One region of the Klebsiella sp. WOUb02 genome, then DNA from elsewhere that is predicted to be linked to it. Evidence: predicted binding sites of a transcription regulator. Region 1 holds the regulator's gene; the other holds the start of a gene.
The links. Region 1 encodes LexA, which represses DNA repair genes until DNA is damaged. Its sites were predicted from a motif close to TNCTGTATGTACATACAGNA; they were not measured.

Region 1 (5,918 bases):
CGACGAAGTACTCCACCGAGTAGCCGCGGCTGAACAGCTCGCCAAGATATTCGCGGAACACCGTTGAGTAGAGCTTATTGCCCTTAAACGTCCGGCGAATAAAGAACGCGCCGCCGCGGCGGAAAATCGGCCCTGCCGGCCAGAAGTTGAGGTTGATGCCGGCGGCGATATGCGGCGGCACCAGCCCCTGGTGGTAAAGCACGTAGGAGAGCAGCAGGTAGTCCATATGGCTGCGGTGGCACGGAACGTAGACGATCTCGTGCCCTTCGTGCGCCAGCTGCCGCACGCGCTCGGCGTTGTGAACGTTAATGCCCTGATACAGGCGGTTCCAGGTAAAGCCCAGCACGCGGTCGGTCAGGCGAATCATCTCGTAGGAGAAGTTGGCGGCGATCTCTTCCATCAGCGCGATGGCGTTTTGCTGCGCCTTCTCGTGGGAAATTTTCTTGCTGCGGGCTTCGTCTTCCACCGCGCGGGCGATGGCTTTTGACGCCAGCAGCTTGTTGAACAGATCCTGACGCGCCGGCAGGCGCGGGCCGACGGCGGCCAGGCGCTGACGGGCGAAGTGCATACGCGCCACGCGGGCCAGCTTCTGGGCAATGGTTTTATCGGTGCCGTGCTCGGACGCCATTCGGCGCAGCGACACCGGCGGCGAGAAGCGCACGAAGCTGTCGCGGCCCAGCCACAGCACGGCGAAGAATTTCTGAATGCCGTTAAGCATGCGCAGCGGCGGATTGAGTTCGCCCTTTTCGCGCCCGGGCGCACGACCAAACATCACTGAAACCGGCACCATTTGCACGTCGAGGTCAGGGTGGTTGCGGTGCAGATCGAGGTAGTCGTGGAACAGCTTGATGGACTCTTCTTTCGGCGTGTAGTAGGTAAAGACGCGCGGGCCGCCGTGGATAAAGACGTAACGCGGCAGCAGGGTACCGTCGATTTCCAGCGGTTCGAGCGGATCGGCTAAATCGTGCTCCAGGCACTGCGCGCGCAGCGTCAGCAGGTCTGCCTTCGAGTTATAGGGCAGAACGTACATAATCGGACGCGAGGTATCCAGTCCCAGTTCCTGAGCAGGCTCTGCGGGAATAGACTTGCTTTTTACCAGCAGCCGTAATGGTAAATTCAGTAATTTATAGTAAATTCGTTGCCAGCCGGACATAAACGATGTGAAGCCTCTGGTTAATCATGCAAATGCGCGGCAAGAATAACAGAAAGTGCGCAAAATTTCCGTTGCCACGCGGCAAACGCGTACACTCATTGACGTCATTTACATAAAAAGGTTCTTTTGATGGCCAATAATACCACCGGGTTAACCCGAATCATTAAAGCGGCAGGGTATTCCTGGAAAGGTTTTCGTGCGGCATGGATAAATGAGGCCGCCTTTCGTCAGGAAGGTATCGCCACCGTTATTGCCATTGCGATCGCCTGCTGGTTGGATGTTGACGCCGTTACGCGCGTGCTGTTGATAGGCTCGGTCCTGTTAGTGATGATAGTCGAAATTCTTAATAGCGCGATTGAGGCGGTGGTGGACCGGATTGGCCCTGAGCACCATGAGCTTTCCGGACGGGCGAAGGATATGGGTTCCGCGGCGGTATTTCTGGCGATCGCCATCGCGCTGATCGTCTGGGTGACGCTGCTGTGGGCGCACTATCGCTAAGCTTCCGCAGCATCAGGCCGCCCGGTCGCCCTCCGTGCGGCTTTTTTTGCGCCGCGTGGAGCAGCAGCGCTTCGCCGCAACTCCCTTCGCGCTAACCGGCCGTAGCGGGCGGCAAAAGAAAAGAATCTCCTGATTTTTGTGTGAAATTTGATTCCAAAATCACCGTTAGCTGTATATACTCACAGCATAACTGTATATACACCCAGGGGGCGGGATGAAAGCGTTAACGACCAGGCAGCAAGAGGTGTTTGATCTCATCAGGGATCATATCAGCCAGACGGGCATGCCGCCGACGCGTGCGGAAATTGCTCAGCGCTTGGGGTTCCGTTCTCCAAACGCGGCGGAAGAGCACCTGAAAGCGCTGGCGCGTAAAGGCGCTATCGAGATCGTTTCCGGTGCCTCCCGCGGTATCCGTCTGCTGACTGAAGAAGAGCCCGGCCTGCCGCTGATTGGCCGCGTCGCCGCCGGCGAGCCGCTGCTGGCGCAGCAGCACATCGAAGGCCACTTCCAGGTCGATCCGGCCATGTTCAAGCCGAACGCCGACTTCCTGCTGCGCGTCAGCGGAATGTCGATGAAGGACATTGGTATTCTGGACGGCGATCTGCTGGCGGTACACAAAACGCAGGACGTGCGTAACGGGCAGGTTGTGGTCGCGCGTATCGACGAAGAAGTGACGGTAAAACGCCTGAAAAAGCAGGGTAACGTCGTCGAACTGCTGCCGGAAAACAGCGAGTTTTCACCGATCGTGGTGAACCTTCGCGAGCAAAACTTTACCATTGAAGGTCTGGCCGTCGGCGTCATTCGCAACGGCGAATGGCTATAAGCGTCCTCTCTTAACGCAGCATCGTCCGATGCATGATGCTGCGCTGTCTCTCCTCGCTCAGGCTCTTCCCCATGCTTTTTAATGCTGCTGATAAGGCCCTGTGGCGCCTGGCGCTACCGATGATTTTCTCCAATATCACCGTCCCGCTGCTGGGGCTGGTGGATACGGCGGTTATCGGCCATCTTGATAGCCCGGTTTACCTCGGCGGCGTGGCGGTCGGGGCTACGGCGACCAGCTTTCTGTTCATGCTGCTGCTCTTTCTGCGCATGAGCACCACCGGCCTGACGGCGCAGGCGTTCGGCGCAAAGGATCCCGTTCGCCTGGCGCGCGCGCTGGTGCAGCCGCTTGGGCTGGCGCTGGCCGCCGGTCTGCTGATCGTTCTGTTTCGTATGCCGCTCATTAACCTGGCGCTGCATATCGTCGGCGGTAGCGAAGCGGTGCTGGAGCAGGCCCGGCGTTTCCTCGAAATTCGCTGGCTGAGCGCCCCGGCTTCGCTCGCGAACCTGGTGCTGCTGGGCTGGCTGCTGGGCGTCCAGTATGCCCGCGCGCCGGTGATCCTGCTGATTGTCGGCAACCTGCTGAATATCGTCCTCGACCTGTGGCTGGTGATGGGCCTGCACATGAACGTGCAGGGCGCGGCGCTGGCGACGGTGAGCGCCGAATACGCCACCTTTATCATTGGCCTGCTGATGGCGAAACGCGTACTGACGCTGCGCGGCGTGTCGTTCGCTATGCTCAAGGGCGCCTGGCGCGGCGATATCCGGCGGCTGCTGGCCCTGAATCGCGACATCATGCTGCGCTCCCTGCTGCTGCAGCTCTGCTTTGGCGCGGTGACCGTGTTTGGCGCGCGTCTGGGGGGCGATATCGTGGCGGTGAACGCCATCCTGATGACCATGCTGACCTTCACCGCCTATGCGTTAGACGGCTTTGCCTACGCCGTGGAGGCCCACTCCGGGCAGGCCTACGGCGCGCGCGATGGCAGCAGGCTGCTGGAGGTGTGGCGTGCGGCCTGCCGACAGTCTGGCACGGTCGCGCTGGCTTTTGCGCTGATCTACAGCGTGGCGGGAGAGCAGATTATCGCTCTGCTGACCTCGATACCCTCGCTCCAGCAGCTCGCCGACCGCTATCTGTTCTGGCAGATGATTCTGCCGACGATCGGCGTCTGGTGCTATCTGCTGGACGGGATGTTTATCGGCGCGACGCGCGGCAGAGAAATGCGTAACAGCATGGCGGTGGCCGCTGCGGGCTTTGCCTTAACCCTGCTGACTTTGCCGGTACTCGGTAACCACGGCCTGTGGCTGGCGCTGACGGTATTCCTGGCGCTGCGGGGCCTGTCGCTGGCGCTGATCTGGCGACGGCACTGGCGGCGCGGAACCTGGTTTTCATAACGCATTCTGTCGTTAATATGGTTAAAGATTCCGAATAATAAAATTAACCCAGCATTCTCATCTATAGTTAATCCTATGTCCGGCACACAGCGGGCTGTTAACTCACCGAACGATGAGGACTGAATTATGAATAAAGACGAAATCGGCGGTAACTGGAAACAGTTAAAAGGTAAAGCGAAAGAGCAGTGGGGCAAGCTTACCGACGATGATATGACCGTCATCGAGGGCAAGCGCGACCAGCTGGTCGGTCGAATCCAGGAGCGTTACGGCTACGCGAAAGATCGGGCGGAGAAAGAGGTGTCCGACTGGGAAACCAAAAATGACTACCGCTGGTAGCGAGCAGATTTAGAGCGTTAACCCTTTGTTATTGCCTGCCCGAATGTGACAAGGATGTGCGAAAACCCCTGATTCCCGCTGCGGCTAACGCCTCAGCGGGCTTTCTTTTTCATCTGAATCGTGTGGTCGTGATGGCAGCGATCCGGCGCGTTACAGGCCTCTACCTCGACGCAGCTCGCGCACAGGCCGTGCGCTTCAATCACGTTATGGCGCAGGGCGAAGCCCATTTTTGCCGCCAGCGTATGCATGATGTCCTCCACGCCTTCCGCGCACTCTTCTTTCACCACCCCGCAGCGATCGCAGATAAACATCGCTGAGCTGTGGGTTGGCTGATCGAACAGATGGCACAGCACGTAGCTGTTGGTCGATTCCACCTTGTGCACGAAACCCTGCTCCAGCAGAAACTCCAGCGCGCGATAGACCGTTGGCGGCTTGGCCTGCGGCTCTTTACCGCGCAGGAGATCGAGCAAATCGTAGGCGCTGATTGCCCCCTGCTGCAGGCTCATCAGGCGCAACACTTCCAGGCGCTGCGGAGTCAGGCGCACGCCCCGCTGCGCGCAGAGCTTTTCAGCATGCGCTAACATGTCTTGCGAAGTGGACTTATCCATGAGCATCCTCTGGTTGCGTAACGATGAAGTTGTTACTTTATCACGATCCAGGCAAAACGCCGAGAACCCACGGTTTGTGCTATACCTGATGCATCTCATTTTCGGGAGAAAACGATGAAACGACCTGATTGCATTCGACATTGGCGCGAGCTGGAGGGGCCGGATGACGCCACCTACCCCGACAGCGGCGAGCTCTTTTCCATCGGCGCGCCGCTGGCCCGCGGTCTAAGGCTAAACCGGCTGGGGATCCATCATGAGCGCCTGCCGCCGGGACGGCGCACCTCTTATCCGCATGCGGAAAGCGATGAAGAAGAGTTCATCTACGTGCTGGAGGGGTATCCGGAGGTGTGGATAAACGGCTATCTGTGGAAGCTGGAGCCGGGGGATTGCGTCGGTTTTCCCGCCGGTACCGGGGTATGCCATACCTTCCTGAATAACACCGAGGAGGAGGCGTGCCTGCTGGTGGTAGGCGAAGCGAACAAAAAATTTAACCGGATCTACTATCCGCTTAACCCCGGCTACGCCGCGACGCGTCAGGATCGCTGGGTCGACCATCCGCCGCAGTTCTTCGGCCCTCACGACGGTAAGCCGCGCAGGAAATAGCCTTTTTTCCACCTCGGATACGGCCATTGGCGCTATGCGCCTGTGGTTTATCTTTGTGCTATAGTAGCGCCCCTTTTTACCCGGATGCCTATTTATTCGCCATGATGCCAGAATCAACGCCAACCGCTTTTGCTGCCCACCGTTTTTCCATCGCCCCGATGCTCGATGGGAGTTATACATCTTAATAAACAGATGGTTGTGTTATCACGGTGTACTATTGGTGTACCAAAACGATAAACTATCTGCAATTCTTTAACTCATCTTTAGCGGCTTTTCGGCGCATATCAATGAATTCCGCGAGATCGGCAACATGAACCATTCGCGGGGATTTCTGGCTGTCACCCACACGGAAAGTGGGTATCGGTAACTCACCACAGCCCGCTTTTTTATCCGCCGTTGCCGGCCGCATACCAAGATATCGCTCTGCAATAACCGACAGTGGTATCGTGGATGTCTCAAATTCAGCCATCAGCAAAAACATAGTATTCATACCCACCTCACACCACTTT
Region 2 (5,918 bases), 1.6 Mb from region 1:
AACCGGTTCTGGTGAACGCCTGGATTGAGCAGCATATTAATCCGGAGCTAATGAACCGGATGAAGCAGACTATCCGCGCGCGCCGCAAGCGTCATTTTAACGCCGAGCATCAGCATACGCGTAAAAAGTCTATCGATCTGGAGTTTGTGGTCTGGCAGCGTCTCGCGGGTCTGGCGCAGCGACGGGGGAAAACGCTGTCGGAAACTATCGTGCAGCTGATTGAGGACGCTGAGCATAAAGAGAAGTATGCCAGCAAGATGTCCAGTCTGAAGCGCGACCTGCAGGTATTGCTAGGTAAAGAGTAGCCCGCAACGCAGGGCTGATAGCGCTGTGCACGAGCGCTTTGCGCGTTGACGGCAAAGTTGAGATAAAAAAAACCCCGCATTCGCGGGGTTTTTTATCGGTAGTAAAACTTAAGCCTGCGGCTGAGTTACTACGTCTTTGTAACCTTTAACTTCGATCTCTACGCGACGATCCGGAGCCAGGCAATCGATCAGTGCAGCGCGAGCTTTCACGTTGTCACAGGTGTTGCCAGTAACTGGGTTAGATTCGCCCATACCGCGAGCGGAGATTTTACCAGCCGGGATACCTTTAGAAACCAGGTAGTCAACAACGGACTGAGCACGTTTCTCAGACAGCTGCTGGTTGTAAGCGTCAGAACCGATGCGGTCAGTGTAGCCCAGAACAACTGCGGAACCGTCTTTCGGATCCATGTTGCTCAGCTGGGTGTACAGCTGATCCAGAGCCTGCTGGCCTTCCGGTTTCAGGGTAGATTTGTTGAAGTTGAACAGTACGTCAGACTTCAGAGTGAAGTGCTTGGTAGTCACTTCCGGAGCCGGAGCCGGAGCCGGAGCTACAACCGGAGCTTCTTCCTGACCGAAGCGGTAGGAAACGCCTACGCTCAGCATGCCGTTATCAGGACGTGTACCAACGGTACCTGCATCACCGATGTTGTTAACCCACTGGTATTCCAGACGGGTAGCGATGTCGCGAGTCATTGCCCACTCGATACCACCAGCAAATACCGGAGATACGCCAGTGTCGTGTTCGCTGCGGGAAGTACCGGTAGAACCGTAATTACCTTTCGAATCTGCACGCCAGACCATACCACCCAGACGGGTGTAGATGTCCAGATCGTCAGTGATCGGGTAACCCAGTTTAGCGGTCAGCTGAACGCCCTGAGCTTTGAAAGCGCCGTTATCAACGCTGCCTTTATAGGCCATACGTCCCAGCCAGTCGTAACCCATTTCGAAACCGAGGTACGGGTTAACCTGATAGCCACCGAACGCACCAGCACCCAGCTGATCGTTACGGGTCGGGCCGTTGTTGCCTTTGAAACCGTTACCGTAGAAACCGGTATCGTGATACTGGGACCAGCCCAGTTTACCACCTGCATACCAGGTGTTATCTTTCGGTGCGGCCTGCGCTACGGTAGCGAAGCCAGCCAGTGCCACTGCAATCGCGATAGCTGTCTTTTTCATTTTCTGCGCCTCATTATCATCCAAAATTCGCCATGAAGGTACAAAAGACCTCACGGTTAGATCCTTCACCCGGGGCGTGACTTGTTGTTAACTATGCTGATACATGCAGCGTAAGCCGATCACCCCTGGCGATGTAAAGTCTACAACTTAGTTCGAAACTTACAAGTGTGAACTCCGTCAGGCATATGAAAAAAAAGGGTTGTATACACAATATTTAACAAATATGGTGGGTTTTCGTTCGCCAACGAAACCTGCGAGACCGCATCAGACAGGCATCCGCACCAAAACGACCCTTATAAAAGTACGCCTGTGGACTGCGCAAAAAAAATTCCAGGATTAATCCTAATTTAGCTTAATGATACAAATTAGAGTGAATTTTTAGCCCGCTCAGTTGTCTCCCATGCTGGCTTGTATTTCCTACAGGCCTCATGATAAACCCCATCGCATGACCTTCTTCCGCGGCGCTGACCAGCCGTTCATGTTCTTCGGCAGTCAGCTCATCTGCCAGCCAGCCGATTACTACGCTATAGTTACCCGTGCGCAGGGCGCGTATCATTGATTCTACCGTGTTGTACGGGGAGAGCTGGTTTATCTGCATGACTTTCGACAGCGGCAGGCCGGAGGATTGCACCCACTCGCGGCTCAACTTCTGCTTTGGCGTGAGCCAGAGCTGCCAGCGGGATTGCTGGCCCAGCTGCTGTAATAAAGGAAGCAGCAGCAGCTGGGTCATCATTGGCTGATCTTCCCGGTAGACAATCTCGCTAATCAGCCCGCTAGCCGATTGTTCGACGGCGTCATGGGAGTGGCGACGTACTGAAGCAGAAGTCAGTGATGAACGATTTGCGTAAGCTGAAGTAAGCATTGTCTAATCCCGCCCGTGGTTACTGTATGCATATACAGTATATCCAGCCAGTGAAAAGATCAACCTCATTTATCGTGCTGTCGTGCGAAATTTGTTCGACATTGTTGGCATCATCGGCCGCGCTCGCGACGAACGGCTTTCACCGTGGTGAAGCTGCGGCCTAAATTTTTGCGCAATAAATGTCAAACCGCGCGATCCTGGCCGCACATTTGCCCTCAGCCCCGGGCTTAGCGCTGCTCTCCCTGGGCACCAACTATTTGTGCAACTATTAATTAATGCCCCGTTTATATTTTATTTTGAATACATTCACTTTCGCGCAGACGTAATTTCTTGAAAGCACCTCGCAAAATGGTGAGTTAATTGCGTGGAACGTTAAAATCATCTTGCTGTAATAAAGGAACTCACTTATTTTCTGAACTAACGGATCCGTTAACTAAATAACTCCGTATTCGCATGATTAACCAAGGAATAATCATGAAAAAAATATCATCCCTACGTTTTCATAAATTTCAGAAGTGCTTGTCACCATTGGGAAAAATAATCTGTCGTCCTTTGTTTGGTGGCTATAGCCTGGCAATAGACGATACCGTATTTGCGATGGTTGCCGAGGGGGAAATCTATCTTAAGATTTGCGAGCAGGGTGCCGCATATTGCGTGGCCCACGCAAATCCACTTTTAAAAATGCGCAAAAACGGGCGGCCAATTTTTCTTAAATATTATCAGATAAACGAAACGCTTTGGGGTGACAGCAAAATGCTTTTCAAACTATCATCGCTTTCATTGCAGGCCGCGCAAAATGAAAAGCACCAGCAGCGTTATTCCGGCAGATTGAAAGATCTGCCAAATATTAGTTTTCATATGGAGCTACTGTTAATTAACTCGGGCGTAATAGATCAGCAGGCGCTGCGTCTTATTGGCGCACAGCGTGCGTGGCTTAAGCTGCGGGAGTCGAATAAGGCGCTGACGCTGAATATTCTCTATTCGCTGGAAGGGGCAATTACCGGCGTTCACGCCGCTGCGCTCCCGACGGCGCGGCGTCGGGAACTGCAGGAGTGGGCTCTCAACCAGCGGTAGGCCTGGCCGCGATTTACTCGGGCTGAACTACCACCTGCTGCTGCAGGCGGCAGATTTCCGGTAATAGCGCTAACAGCAGACTGATTTGCTGGAGCACCAGCGGCTCTTTGCTATCGGCGCGAGGTTCAAGGTGTTGGATCCGGGTCTGCAGGCGGGTGAGCGCCTGCTGTACCCGCTGCTCGTCGGCCGGGGAATGATGGAGTGCATCGTCCACGTAGCAGACTGCGTCATCCAGCAGCGCCAGCGTTTCAGGCGTAGTGAGCTTCTCCCGGTGCGCCCCCAGCGCTGAAATGTAGCTGGTGAAGGTATGATTCAGGCAGAGCAGGCGGAAGGCCGTTTCGCGAATATCGGCATTTGCCCGTGGCTCAGTGGATAAATTTGATACCACTGAAGCCAGCTCACCGTCCCGGCTATGCGCATCCCGCCGTGCAACCCGATACGCCAGACGGTTATCGCGCCCCTGATGATACTGTTCAAGAATGGCGTCGAGGTATCGGCAGTTGGCGTTTATGGCCTGATCCAGAACCCGCGGCAGGTTACGGAACTTCCAGTCCGGCCAAATAAAGTTGACCGCGGCCCAGGCAATCGCACAGCCGATGAGGGTATCGAAGATGCGCGGCAGGGCAACCTCGAAGCCTTCACCCAGCAGGTTAAAGCACAGCAGCACCAGTAGGGTAATGAACATGGTGGCATGGGCATATTGTACATTGCGGAAGGCAAAGAACAGGACGCCGGTAAGGACGATCAGCAACAGCTGGCCTTCGACCGAGGGCACCAGCAGCAGTAGCGGTAGACCAATAGCCACCCCTATCAGGGTGCCAATAATCCTCAGGGCCAGGCGGTGACGGGTAGCGTTATAGTTTGGCTGACAAACAAACAGGCTGGTCAGCAGGATCCAGTAGCCGTGATTGAGCCCGGTTAGCTGGATAAACCCATAGCCTGCGCACAGTACCAGCGACATTCTCACCGCATGACGAAAGAGGGCCGATTCTGGTGACAGGTTGCGGCGTAAGCGAAGCCAGATATCGCTAAGGCCGCTAAGATGCTCCTCCGCGAGCAAATTCTCCGTCGTTCCGTGAGCGGGTGCGGCAGCCTGAGCGGACTCGATGGTTGCCAGCTGGGCGTCAATCGCCCTCAGGTTATTCAGCAGAAAGCCCAGCGCTTTGACCTGCTCCAGCGGCTCTCCGCTGGCACGCACGCGGTCGAGGGCGGCATCAAGATGCATAAACGCGCGCTCGAAATGCGCATCGTGCTGGTACGGTTCACGCAGCAAAATAGCGCGGGATAATTTCTGACACGCCTGGGCCTGCATCGACAGCATGCGCTGAAAGCGGAACATGATATCGCTGTAGCGAAAACGGTCGCGTAGCGTTTGATACTGAATATGCGATGAGCTGGCGCGTTCGTGGATATCCTGAGCCACGAAGTAATACTGCAGCGTCCGTCGGGTGCCTCGCTGCCCGCGGTCGCCGCGCAGGCGGGTGAGCAGGGACGTTTTTGTCTGGTTGAGCGTTGTAACCAGCTGGCCATTGGCGATGGCCAGATCGTAGAGTGGCGCCTGGCTTTCGTCTTCGATATCCGGGTCAAACATGCGGGACTTGAGATCCAGATAGCGCGCCAGCAGCTCATAGCTGCGCGCAAGGTTGTCCTGAAGCGGACGAATCGGGAAAATAATGTGTCCGGCCAGGGTCAGCAGGTTGTACCAAACGGCGCCGGTCAGCAAAAATAGCGGCTGTAGATACCAGCGATCGTAGAGCGTAACCCCCAGCATGGTGTAGATCGCGATCAGCAGCGCGCCGAAGGCGATCGTGGCGTAACGCTGCCCCAAACCGCCCAGTAAAATAAATCCGGTGGTCGAGAGGGTTAAACCGATTGCAAACAGCCACGGCCAGGGAAAAAGGAGCTCCACCGAAGCCGAGGCGATAAAAAAGCACACCAGGGTGATGGCCAGATTGCGCAACCGTCCGGTCAGGCGATCGTCGAGATCGGTTAACGCGGCGGCAACCACCCCCAGCGTTAACGGAATAGTCAGTTTTACTTCGCCAAGCCACCATGGAACGGCGGTTGTGCCGCAAAGTGCGACGAAAATCCTGGCGTTATAGAGCCAGGCGCTGTTCCATGTATAACGGCGTAGCAGAGGGCTAAGCATGTCAGTATTCCGTCCGATTACTGGAAACGGCGGCGCGCGTTAGCTTCACGCGCGGCGCGGGCTGTTTCTACGGAAACAACCCGACGTCCCACGGGCCACAGAGCAATGGCGGCGATTTTAAAGTTGGCGATACCAACCGGGATACCGATAATGGTCAGACACTGGGCGATGCCGCTAAAGATATGCATCAGGCACAGCCACCAGCCGAAGAAAATAAACCATAAAATATTCAGCACGGTACCGCCTGCATTCAGCAGGCTGTTTTTGCTCTGCGGCTCGAGTTCATCGACGTGAATGGCTTCATTGCCATAGGGTAGAAAGGAGAGGCGGGTAATTTCCCAGCATGAGCGGG

Region 2: sulA (SOS-induced cell division inhibitor SulA) is a predicted target of LexA. The motif match lies at 2,364-2,383, and genes of this name have one in related genera.

The regions. Positions count from the first base shown of each region.
Region 1 covers NZ_CP170110.1:3,412,901-3,418,818, reverse strand. Annotated here, with positions in the region: gene plsB (glycerol-3-phosphate 1-O-acyltransferase PlsB) at 1-1,153, opposite strand, end outside; gene ABOC21_RS23565 (diacylglycerol kinase) at 1,283-1,651, shown strand; gene lexA (transcriptional repressor LexA) at 1,866-2,474, shown strand; gene dinF (MATE family efflux transporter DinF) at 2,546-3,862, shown strand; gene ABOC21_RS23550 (CsbD family protein) at 3,989-4,198, shown strand; gene zur (zinc uptake transcriptional repressor Zur) at 4,291-4,806, opposite strand; gene ABOC21_RS23540 (cupin domain-containing protein) at 4,921-5,409, shown strand; gene ABOC21_RS23535 (pyocin activator PrtN family protein) at 5,648-5,899, opposite strand.
Region 2 covers NZ_CP170110.1:1,822,197-1,828,114, reverse strand. Annotated here, with positions in the region: gene matP (macrodomain Ter protein MatP) at 1-305, shown strand, start outside; gene ompA (porin OmpA) at 414-1,481, opposite strand; gene sulA (SOS-induced cell division inhibitor SulA) at 1,834-2,343, opposite strand; gene ABOC21_RS15725 (TfoX/Sxy family DNA transformation protein) at 2,818-3,417, shown strand; gene yccS (YccS family putative transporter) at 3,431-5,566, opposite strand; gene ABOC21_RS15715 (YccF domain-containing protein) at 5,584-5,918, opposite strand, start outside.